DNA from 2 places in the Planococcus sp. TJ-201 genome. Region 1 is predicted to be linked to the other one. Evidence: a T-box and tRNA genes for the amino acid it is inferred to sense, from the RefSeq annotation. Region 1 holds a T-box; the other holds one or more tRNA genes.
What was found. The T-box of region 1 lies ahead of AC4EG4_RS08060 (valine--tRNA ligase). A T-box ahead of a tRNA ligase gene usually reads a tRNA of that ligase, here a tRNA-Val.
Positions count from the first base shown of each region.

Region 2: it encodes a tRNA-Val, which carries the amino acid that the T-box ahead of AC4EG4_RS08060 (valine--tRNA ligase) is inferred to sense. The anticodon was not compared.

Region 1 covers NZ_JBZDOG010000002.1:466,875-471,528, forward strand. Annotated here, with positions in the region: gene AC4EG4_RS08060 (valine--tRNA ligase) at 1-2,609, opposite strand, end outside; T-box leader at 2,661-2,883, opposite strand; gene AC4EG4_RS08065 (AbrB family transcriptional regulator) at 2,905-3,954, opposite strand; gene hemL (glutamate-1-semialdehyde 2,1-aminomutase) at 4,110-4,654, opposite strand, start outside.
Region 2 covers NZ_JBZDOG010000001.1:610,107-614,760, reverse strand. Annotated here, with positions in the region: gene AC4EG4_RS03310 (Y-family DNA polymerase) at 97-1,353, shown strand; gene AC4EG4_RS03305 (YolD-like family protein) at 1,366-1,728, shown strand; tRNA gene AC4EG4_RS03300 (tRNA-Val) at 1,793-1,865, opposite strand; gene AC4EG4_RS03295 (acyltransferase) at 2,318-3,490, shown strand; gene AC4EG4_RS03290 (thermonuclease family protein) at 3,690-4,412, opposite strand; gene AC4EG4_RS03285 (hypothetical protein) at 4,596-4,654, opposite strand, start outside.

The sequences.
Region 1 (4,654 bases):
CGTTTTTCAACCGTAGCGTGTTTTTCCACGTAATCGGCTTGTTTCGCACGTTCTTCTGCAACTACGGCTTCAGGTGCTTTGGAAACAAAGCGTTCGTTCGACAACTTGCCGCTGACGAGCTTCACTTCTTTGGCCCATTTCTCCAGTTCCTTATTCAGGCGTGCAAGTTCTGCATCAATGTCGATCAAGCCTTCAAGCGGCATGAACAACTCGGCACCCGATACAACAGCTGACATCGATTTTTCTGGCGCTTCGATGTTTTGGCCAATCGTCAAAGTTTCCGGGTTACAGAAACGTTCGATGTACGCTGCATTCGCTTCAAGCACGGCATGCGTATTGGCGTCTTTTGCGGAAATCGTCAATGGCACTTTTTTGCTCATCGGCGACTGCACTTCTGAACGAATGGTCCGCACTGAACGGATGACGTCCATCAATAGCTTCATGCTGGAAGACTGGCTTTGGTCGGTCAACGAATCATCCACCGTCGGCCAAGCCGCAATCGTAATCGATTCGCCTTGGTGCGGCAAGTTCTGCCAGATTTCTTCCGTGATGAATGGCATGAACGGATGCAGCAAACGCATCGTGTTATCCAGTACATAGGCAAGAACCGAACGCGTCATTTTCTTCGCTTCCTCGTCTTCCCCGTATAATGGCAACTTCGACATTTCGATGTACCAATCACAGAAATCGTCCCAAATAAAGTTATACAGCGAACGTCCCACTTCACCAAACTCATAGCGTTCTGCAAGTTCTGTTACTTGTTCGATGGTTTCATTCAACCGGGTCAAGATCCATGAATCCGCTACGGATTTCTTGCCGGAAAGGTCGATTTGGTCATACGTCATGCCTTCCATGTTCATCAATGCGAAACGGGAAGCATTCCAGATTTTATTGGCAAAGTTCCAAACAGACTCCACTTTGTCGTTCGAGTAGCGCAGATCTTGTCCAGGTGACGAAGCCGTTGCCAAGAAGTAGCGCAAAGAATCCGCTCCGTATTCAGAAATCACATCCATTGGATCAACGCCGTTGCCTAGCGATTTGGACATTTTGCGTCCTTCCGCATCGCGCACAAGTCCATGGATCAAGACATCCTTGAACGGTTTTTCGCCGGTAAATTCAAGTGCCTGGAAAATCATGCGCGATACCCAGAAATTGATGATGTCATAGCCTGTAACCAATGCATCGGTCGGGTAGTAGCGGCTCAAATCATCGTTTTCTTCCGGCCAGCCAAGCGTTGAGAACGGCCATAGGGCAGAAGAGAACCATGTATCCAGTACGTCTTCGTCCTGTGTCCAGTTTTCCGGGTCAGCCGGTGCTTCGTGGCCTACGTAAATTTCACCTGTTTCGTTATGGTACCAGGCCGGAATTTGATGCCCCCACCAAAGCTGGCGCGAGATGCACCAGTCGCGGATGTTTTCCATCCAGTGCAGGTAGGTTTTCTCGAAACGGTCCGGTACGAAGTTAACGCCCGCATCTGTTTTCTGTGCTTTCACAGAAGCAGCAGCCAAAGGCTTCATGTCTACGAACCACTGTGTGGACAGGTAAGGTTCTACCACTGCCCCACTGCGCTCTGAATGGCCAACCGAATGCAAGTGTTCTTCGATTTTGAACAACACATCCATGTCTTGTAGATCTTTAACGATCTGTTTGCGGCACTCGAAACGGTCAAGCCCTTCGTATTTGCCGGCATTCTCGTTCATTGAACCGTCTTCGTGCATAATCAGCACGCGTTCCAGGTTGTGGCGATTGCCGATTTCAAAGTCATTCGGGTCGTGTGCAGGCGTAATTTTCACAGCGCCGCTTCCGAATTCCATGTCCACGTAATCGTCCGCCACAATTTCCATTTCGCGGCCGATGATTGGCAAGATAACTTTTTTGCCGATCAAATGCTGGTAGCGCTCGTCTTTCGGGTGAACCGCAACGGCTGTATCGCCAAGCATTGTTTCCGGGCGCGTTGTCGCGATTTCGATGTGGCCGCTGCCATCTGCAAGCGGGTAACGCATATGGTAAAACGCACCTTGTACATCTTTGTAGATCACTTCAATATCGGAAATGGCGGTTTGTGTTGCTGGGTCCCAGTTGATGATATATTTGCCGCGGTAGATTAATTTTTTCTCGTACAATTTTACGAAAACTTCGCGTACCGCTTTTGATAAGCCATCATCCAATGTGAAACGCTCACGGGAATAATCAAGGCCAAGGCCCAGTTTCGACCATTGCTCACGGATATGGCCCGCGTATTGGTCTTTCCATTTCCATGATTCTTCAAGAAACGCTTCACGGCCCAAATCGTAACGTGAACGCCCTTCTTCTTTCAGCTTGCCTTCTACCTTTGCCTGCGTTGCGATGCCGGCGTGATCCATTCCTGGAAGCCACAGCGCATCAAAGCCTTGCATGCGCTTCATGCGCGTCATGATGTCCTGCAGCGTTGTGTCCCAGGCATGCCCTAAATGCAGCTTGCCGGTCACGTTTGGCGGGGGAATCACAATGGTATACGGCGTTTTGCCGCTTTCTGGTTTGGCTTCGAAGAATTTGTTGTTGACCCACCAATCGTAACGCCCTTTTTCAATCGATTGCGGATCGTACTTGGTCGACATTTGTTCAGTCATTGGAATTCCTCCTCTAAATTTCTGGCAGAACGCAAAAAACTCCTATCGTCTGTAAAGGACGAAGGAGTTTTTCGCGGTACCACCTTTATACACAGGTCCACTTGCACACCTGGCTCTCAAGTTTCATAACGGATGTTCAGTCCGGTTCCCGCTACTGTGTTTCACGGCAACTGCTCCGAGGTGACATTCAAATGTGTGCTCATGAAAACCTCTCACCACTCGGTCTTCTCTCTGAAATGCACCCACATCCTACTATCCTCTTCAACGCATGATTATCTGATTACTCCCATTGTACTCAATATCCGGTTTTAGCGTCAAGTTTTTTTACAATGAATGCCACAATCGGAGCCGCAATTAGCAAAATAAAGAACAGACGGAACAATTGGAAGCCCGTGATCAGTGCTACATCGCCTCCAGCTGCAAGCGCCGTGATGGCCATCTCAGCAATGCCGCCAGGTGCCGCACTCAAGAAAAAGTCGAGAAATATGTATTCGGGCAGCCAGTGGGCAAGAATCATCGCAATTAACACCGTAAACCCGATCAGCAAGACGTTGTTCAACACAATCGCGGCACCCAGCCGGAATGTTAGCTTTTCACCAATGCCTTCCATCTGCAAACCGAGGTTTGCCCCAATAAACACCTGCGCGATGGCAATGAGCCAGTAAGGCATGTCAATTAGGACATCACCCGAAAAGGACTGAACAACAGCCATCGCCAAAATGGGCGCCAGCAATTCAGCAGCTGGAAAACCGATCCGTTTCATTCCGGTGAAAAGCAAAATCCCAACTACGAAAGCCATTAGAAATAGCATCGGCGAAAATGTAAATAGCTGCTGTTGCGTTTCTCCCGCGCCTCTGCCATTCAAAAAAACGGTCAGGAATGGCACAATCGTTACCACCATGAAAATCCGAATGGTCTGCATCATTGTCACGACGGTGATATTTGCGGACGGAATCTCCTCAGCAAGAACGACCATCTGTGCCAAGCCTCCTGGAATCGACCCAAGCAGACTGGTCGCCAAGCTTTCATCGACCATTCTCTTAAACAAGAGGCCCAGTCCAATCGACAGCGCGACGACCGATACCGTCATAAATGCCATATATGGCAAATCCACGGCCATCAACAGCACTGCATCCCGTGTAAAGGATGAACCGATTTGAATGCCCAGCATCACCAGTCCCGCTGTCCGCAAAAACTTTGGCCAGTAAAGGGGCAGTTTCGTGAACTGATTGACCAACAACAAGGCAAACATCGGTCCTAATAGCCAGGGCAAAAACATCCCGACCGCTTCAAAAACCGCTCCTGCTGCTACTGCAATGATGGCAGTAAGTATAAATGGCCTCATTGTCTCTCCTCTTTTCCGCGTGTTGTTGCTGTTATCTATGTTACACGAAATTTCAACGTGTGTGGGCGATGAACAGAATTCCATGATTTCTGCTCCGTTAAATGAAGCCAACAAAAAAGAGACACCTGAAAAAGTCCAGATGTCTCCATTTTATATTAGCGTGCCAGTTTAGCAAATACGGTATGGAATGCTTCCACGGTTTTTGCAATATGCTCTTCCGTGTGGGCAGTCGATAAGAACATGCCTTCAAACTGGGACGGCGGCAAGAAGATGCCTTCTTCTGCCATCAAACGGTAGTAATCCGCAAACAAATCGGTGTCAGATGTTTTCGCTGTTTCAAAATCAACCACGTCTTCGTTGGTGAAGAAGAAACCGATCATCGAACCGGCACGGTTAACGGTATGCGGGATGTTGTATTTCGTTGCTGCTTCCCGGAATCCTTTTTCAAGCTGGTCGCCGCGTTCAACAAACACATCGTAGCTTTCCTCTGTCAAACGGGACAAGGTTTCGAAACCTGCGCGCATCGCAAGCGGATTGCCGGACAAAGTGCCTGCCTGGTAAATCGAACCACTTGGAGCTACTTGCTGCATGATTTCACGCTTGCCGCCGAATGCGCCAACCGGCAATCCGCCGCCGATCACTTTGCCAAGGCACGTCATGTCTGGAGTAACACCAAAGTAACCTTGTGCACAATTAAAGC
Region 2 (4,654 bases), on a different contig from region 1:
TATACCAAATTTATATTTTCGTAAAAGGGATTGTCGTCGTGATATTCGTGGTATAGAATAAGAACAAACGTTCCCTTTCGAGAGGTGGTAATTGTAATGGCTTTTGAATTGCCAGAACGTTATATATTTTGTATTGATATGTGCGGCTTTTATGCCAGCGTTTCCGCCGTTGAGCTGGGTTTGGATCCGCTCGAAGTCTGCCTCGCGGTAGTTGGAAATCAGGAGCGGAAAGGGAGTGTTGTTTTAGCGGCATCGCCGATGATGAAGGAGCGGTTTGGTGTGAAAACCGGCACCCGGCTTTTTGAAATTCCGGATCATCCCGATATTTTGCTGAGCGAGCCAAAAATGAAACTGTATTTGCAAAAGTCCATGGCCATCACCGAATTGTTGGGGACTTATGTGCCGAAAGAATCGATTCATATCTACAGTGTAGACGAGAGTTTTATCGAGTTGACCGGAACTGAAAAGCTATGGGGTCCGCCGACCTCCACCATGCACCGCATCCAGCAGGAAATTCTGGATGATTTCAAATTGCCTTCTGCAGTTGGGGGAGGGCCAAATATGCTGATGGCCAAATTGGCACTGGATTTGGAAGCGAAAGAAAAAGGTTTCGCCTATTGGACTCACACGGACATTGCCATGAAGTTGTGGCCAGTAAGACCGTTGAGTAAAATGTGGGGAATTGGGCACCGGACAGAAAAAACCTTGAACAGTATGGGCATCTATTCTGTTGGCGATTTGGCGTGCACAGACGTTGCCCTCCTGGAAGAACAGTTTGGCATTATGGGAAACCAGCTCCATCAGCATGCCAATGGCATCGATTTATCAGATATGGGATCGCCTTTAATCGAAGGCCAGATCAGTTACGGGAAAGGACAAATTTTGTATCGGGATTACATAGAAGAAAAAGACATCATGACGATTATCCTGGAAATGTGCGAAGATGTCGCTATGCGAACGCGGCAAGCCCGCCGTGCAGGGCGAACCATCCATTTGAGCATGGTTTACAGCAAGACCGCTTTTGGCGGAGGATTTTCACGCTCACGCTCTATTGACGAAGCAACAAACGACACTTTAAAGATGTACCAGGTTTGCTTGCAGATTTTCAGGGAGAATTTTCAGCACAAACCCATTCGGCAGATTTCACTGGCGATTAGCAACCTAGAAGAAGAATCAACAATGCAGCTAAGCCTTTTCGATGAGAAAAAATTTGAAAACAGAAGCCTTGGAGAAGCGATGGATAGGATCCGAAAACGATATGGCTACTCGGCGATTTACCGGGGAATCTCGGGTACTGCGGCAGGAACGGCCATTGCAAGAACAAAATTGATTGGCGGACATAATAAAGAATAAGGAGGTGGCCCAATGAAGCGCAATAAATACTTGAAAACAGTAGGAGACATCAAAGACCGTGGGCGCATTAAGTGGACAGCGTTAATGTTGCCAGAGCATGTTGAGTTGATCCGGGCATGGTATGAAAAAGACGAATGGGTGCCAAAACCCGATCTAAATGAATTCGATCTGGAGTTGATACAGGAAGAAATGGACATTGCACTCAAACGCCAATGCAACGTCATTATCCACAGCTGGAAGGCCGGGGTGATCTATACAAACAGAGGGGTGATTAAAGGAATCGATGCGACAAGCCGGATGCTGATTTATGGAGATCAATTGGCGAACCACAGGCTGCCGATGGATGAAGTCATTTCAATTGTGATTGTTGATTAGAAACTGCCAAGTCTATCGCAAAAGAAAAACCGCACAGCCCAAAGGCTACGCGGTTGCTTTTATATGATTCCTACTGGGCTCGAACCAGCGACCTCTACCCTGTCAAGGTAGCGCTCTCCCAGCTGAGCTAAGGAATCGTGGTAAACGTTTATGTAATGACGCTTACAGTACTTCGACATTATTTAGTATATACGTTTGAGACGAGCACTACAATAGCTTTTTGAAAAAAGTTGAAAAGTTTTTATGATTGTTGTTTCTGCCTTGTTTGTTGAAAATATAGTAGAAAGAGGATGGGATCTGCGATTCTTGACTAATAAAATGAGCCAACTTGAAATTTGAGTTGGTTCATTTTTGTTCTGATTTTTAGGTTATTTAGAATCCGTAACAAATACTAAGGAAAATATAGTACAATAACGGATAGAAGAATTTATAAATCTAAGCTGTTTTTCTGAGGAAGATAGTAAATAATCATAACAATTTTAAAAGTATGCTAACTGTTAAAAGTTAAATCAATAATAAAATGATAAAATCCCAACTTTCAACTAGAAGGATATGGAGATTTAATAAACGCAAGTTAACATTTAATCGAATGTTAACAGTAAGGAGTTGGGTTGCACTGAATCGTGAAATTAATTCTATATATTATATTCGTATTATGGCAATGGTGATGGTAGTTCTCGTACATACTACCGCTCAAATTTTTCACTTGTTTGAACCTTTCACATATCAACATCAATTTTATCACTTCATTAACCGAATAATCCGTGTGGAGTCGTCACTGTTTGTTATGTTGGTCGGCATTGTGTTTTTCTACAACTATCGGACACGTGTATTAACAAAAGATGTTTTTAAGTCCTATTTTAAAAAACGGGTAACGTATATTATTATTCCTTACATCATCTGGTCTATTTTTTATGAATTTTTCAATGTCCATCTAGGTGCCAGAACTTTTGTTCTTGAGGAAGCGTGGCATAGGCTGCTAAACGGTGAAAGTCATTATCAGCTTTGGTTCATCTATCTGATTGTGCAATTTTATCTTATATTTCCACTCATTCTAGTCATAGTGCGTTATTCGAAATTTCTGCGGAAATACTTGTGGCTCATTGGCTTTTTGATTGAATTTATCTTTTTCACATTAAATATGGAGTACCGCTTAACATCAACGCACTTTTTCTTGAACTATTTTGCGGCATTTTCATTAGGTGCATGGATTGGCCTTCACTATGAAACCGTATCCGCTAAAATAACCAATCGAAAAATTGCGCTGGCCGGTGCTGTCTCGCTTTTCTGTGGCATAATTTTTGTATCCATACATTACCGGAATTTGTTCGGTGAGCGGGTTGACATACCTATAGAATATTATCGCCTTATTGGGATTATCTATTTGACTGTAGGTGCACTTTTCTTCTTTTATATTTCCGAAAAATTTGCTGCGTTCTTTGGTGGGAAGACTACTGCCAAGCTTAAATATGTAGCTTCTTATTCGTTTGGTTATTATTTGGTGCATCCATTTATCCTGTATTACGTGATGTTATTCTTCCCAACAAAGGAAACAGGACTCTCCTGGCATATCATGATATGGCTTCAGTTTGGACTTGCAGTTGTATTCTGTTACTTTTTCATCTGGGCGTTCCATCGGTTTATACCTTTTGCGGGCTTTATTTTCGGAAAGTTACCGAAAGATGCTCCGCTTTTCTGGAAAGCAGGACCCAAAGAAAAAAACTGGGAGCAACGGAAACAGATTAAAAATCCTGATATTTGACTATGATTAAATAGAGCGGATTTATGAAGTAGCTTTGTGAATTGTTATTTTTAAAAATACTCATTCAGTTTTTCGTTTTTTGAAAGCTGCTTTAAATTTTTTATCCTCAAAATAAGTTAGAAATAAAAGAGCCTGGCTTTTCTACTTCATCGTAGAAAAGCCAGGCTTTTTACAGAGTAAAAACACTATATATCAGTCTTTATTGCCCAACGCCTCGAAATCCAGCATCTTGTGCGTCCTGCTCCGAACAAAACCATTCTTCGGGATTGGTCTGTTCATACGAAGAGTCGCTTGGCAGGTGGTAGATTTTGTTGCCGCTGCGGTTGATGTTGCCTTTGATATCGCAGTCGCCATTGGTCTGTTCTTCATTGAAAGTAGTGGTTTCTTCCTGTCCATAGGCATCCGCATTAAAGCCTCGGTCAGTTGAATAGTTTTCGTATTGCCACACGCCAGTTTCATCGTCTTTTGCGATTTGTTCCGCTTGCTCAAAGTCATCGAGGTAGCGGGTGTTTGGAGGGAATACGTAGGCGACTCTGGCCAGACCAGACTCGAGCAGCTGTTCTTGAACGCTTTCGCCATCAACGTAAATATAAGCCAGCAGCCGGTCATAATCATCAAAGCGGTCGCCAACGTCAAATTCAATTGATACGTCACCGGATTCGATCAGCCGTTTGTTGGCTTCGGTCGCTTCTTTGCCAAGAGGCTGCTCGCCAAGTCGCGGGTGATTGGTTTCCGGCGTATCCATCAGCAAGTACCGAACGGTCACTTCTTCGCCTTCGTAGATGATTTTAATGGTATCGCCGTCGATGACTTGTGTCACTTCCACACCAATGCGGTTGGTCGTACCGGACGTATCAGTCGATTCCAGCATGCTGCAGCCGGCCAGGAACAGTAAAGCCGCTAGCATTAGTTTTAATTTCATAAGGATCCCCGCTTTCATTTCTTCATCAGTATAGGAACAAATAGACTCTTTGGCAATCAGACCGCTGACTGCAAATTTTGAATCTCTCTGAAAATCTGCATAACAAAACGCCTTTTTCAATCGTAAAAGTTGAACAAGGCGTTTTTATGTACGTAAGCAAAGCCAATAGGCAAGTTTCAGCAATTAAAGGGCTGACTCTGTGGATGTTGTTTCTTCGTAGTACAAGAACGATTCTTCGGTCG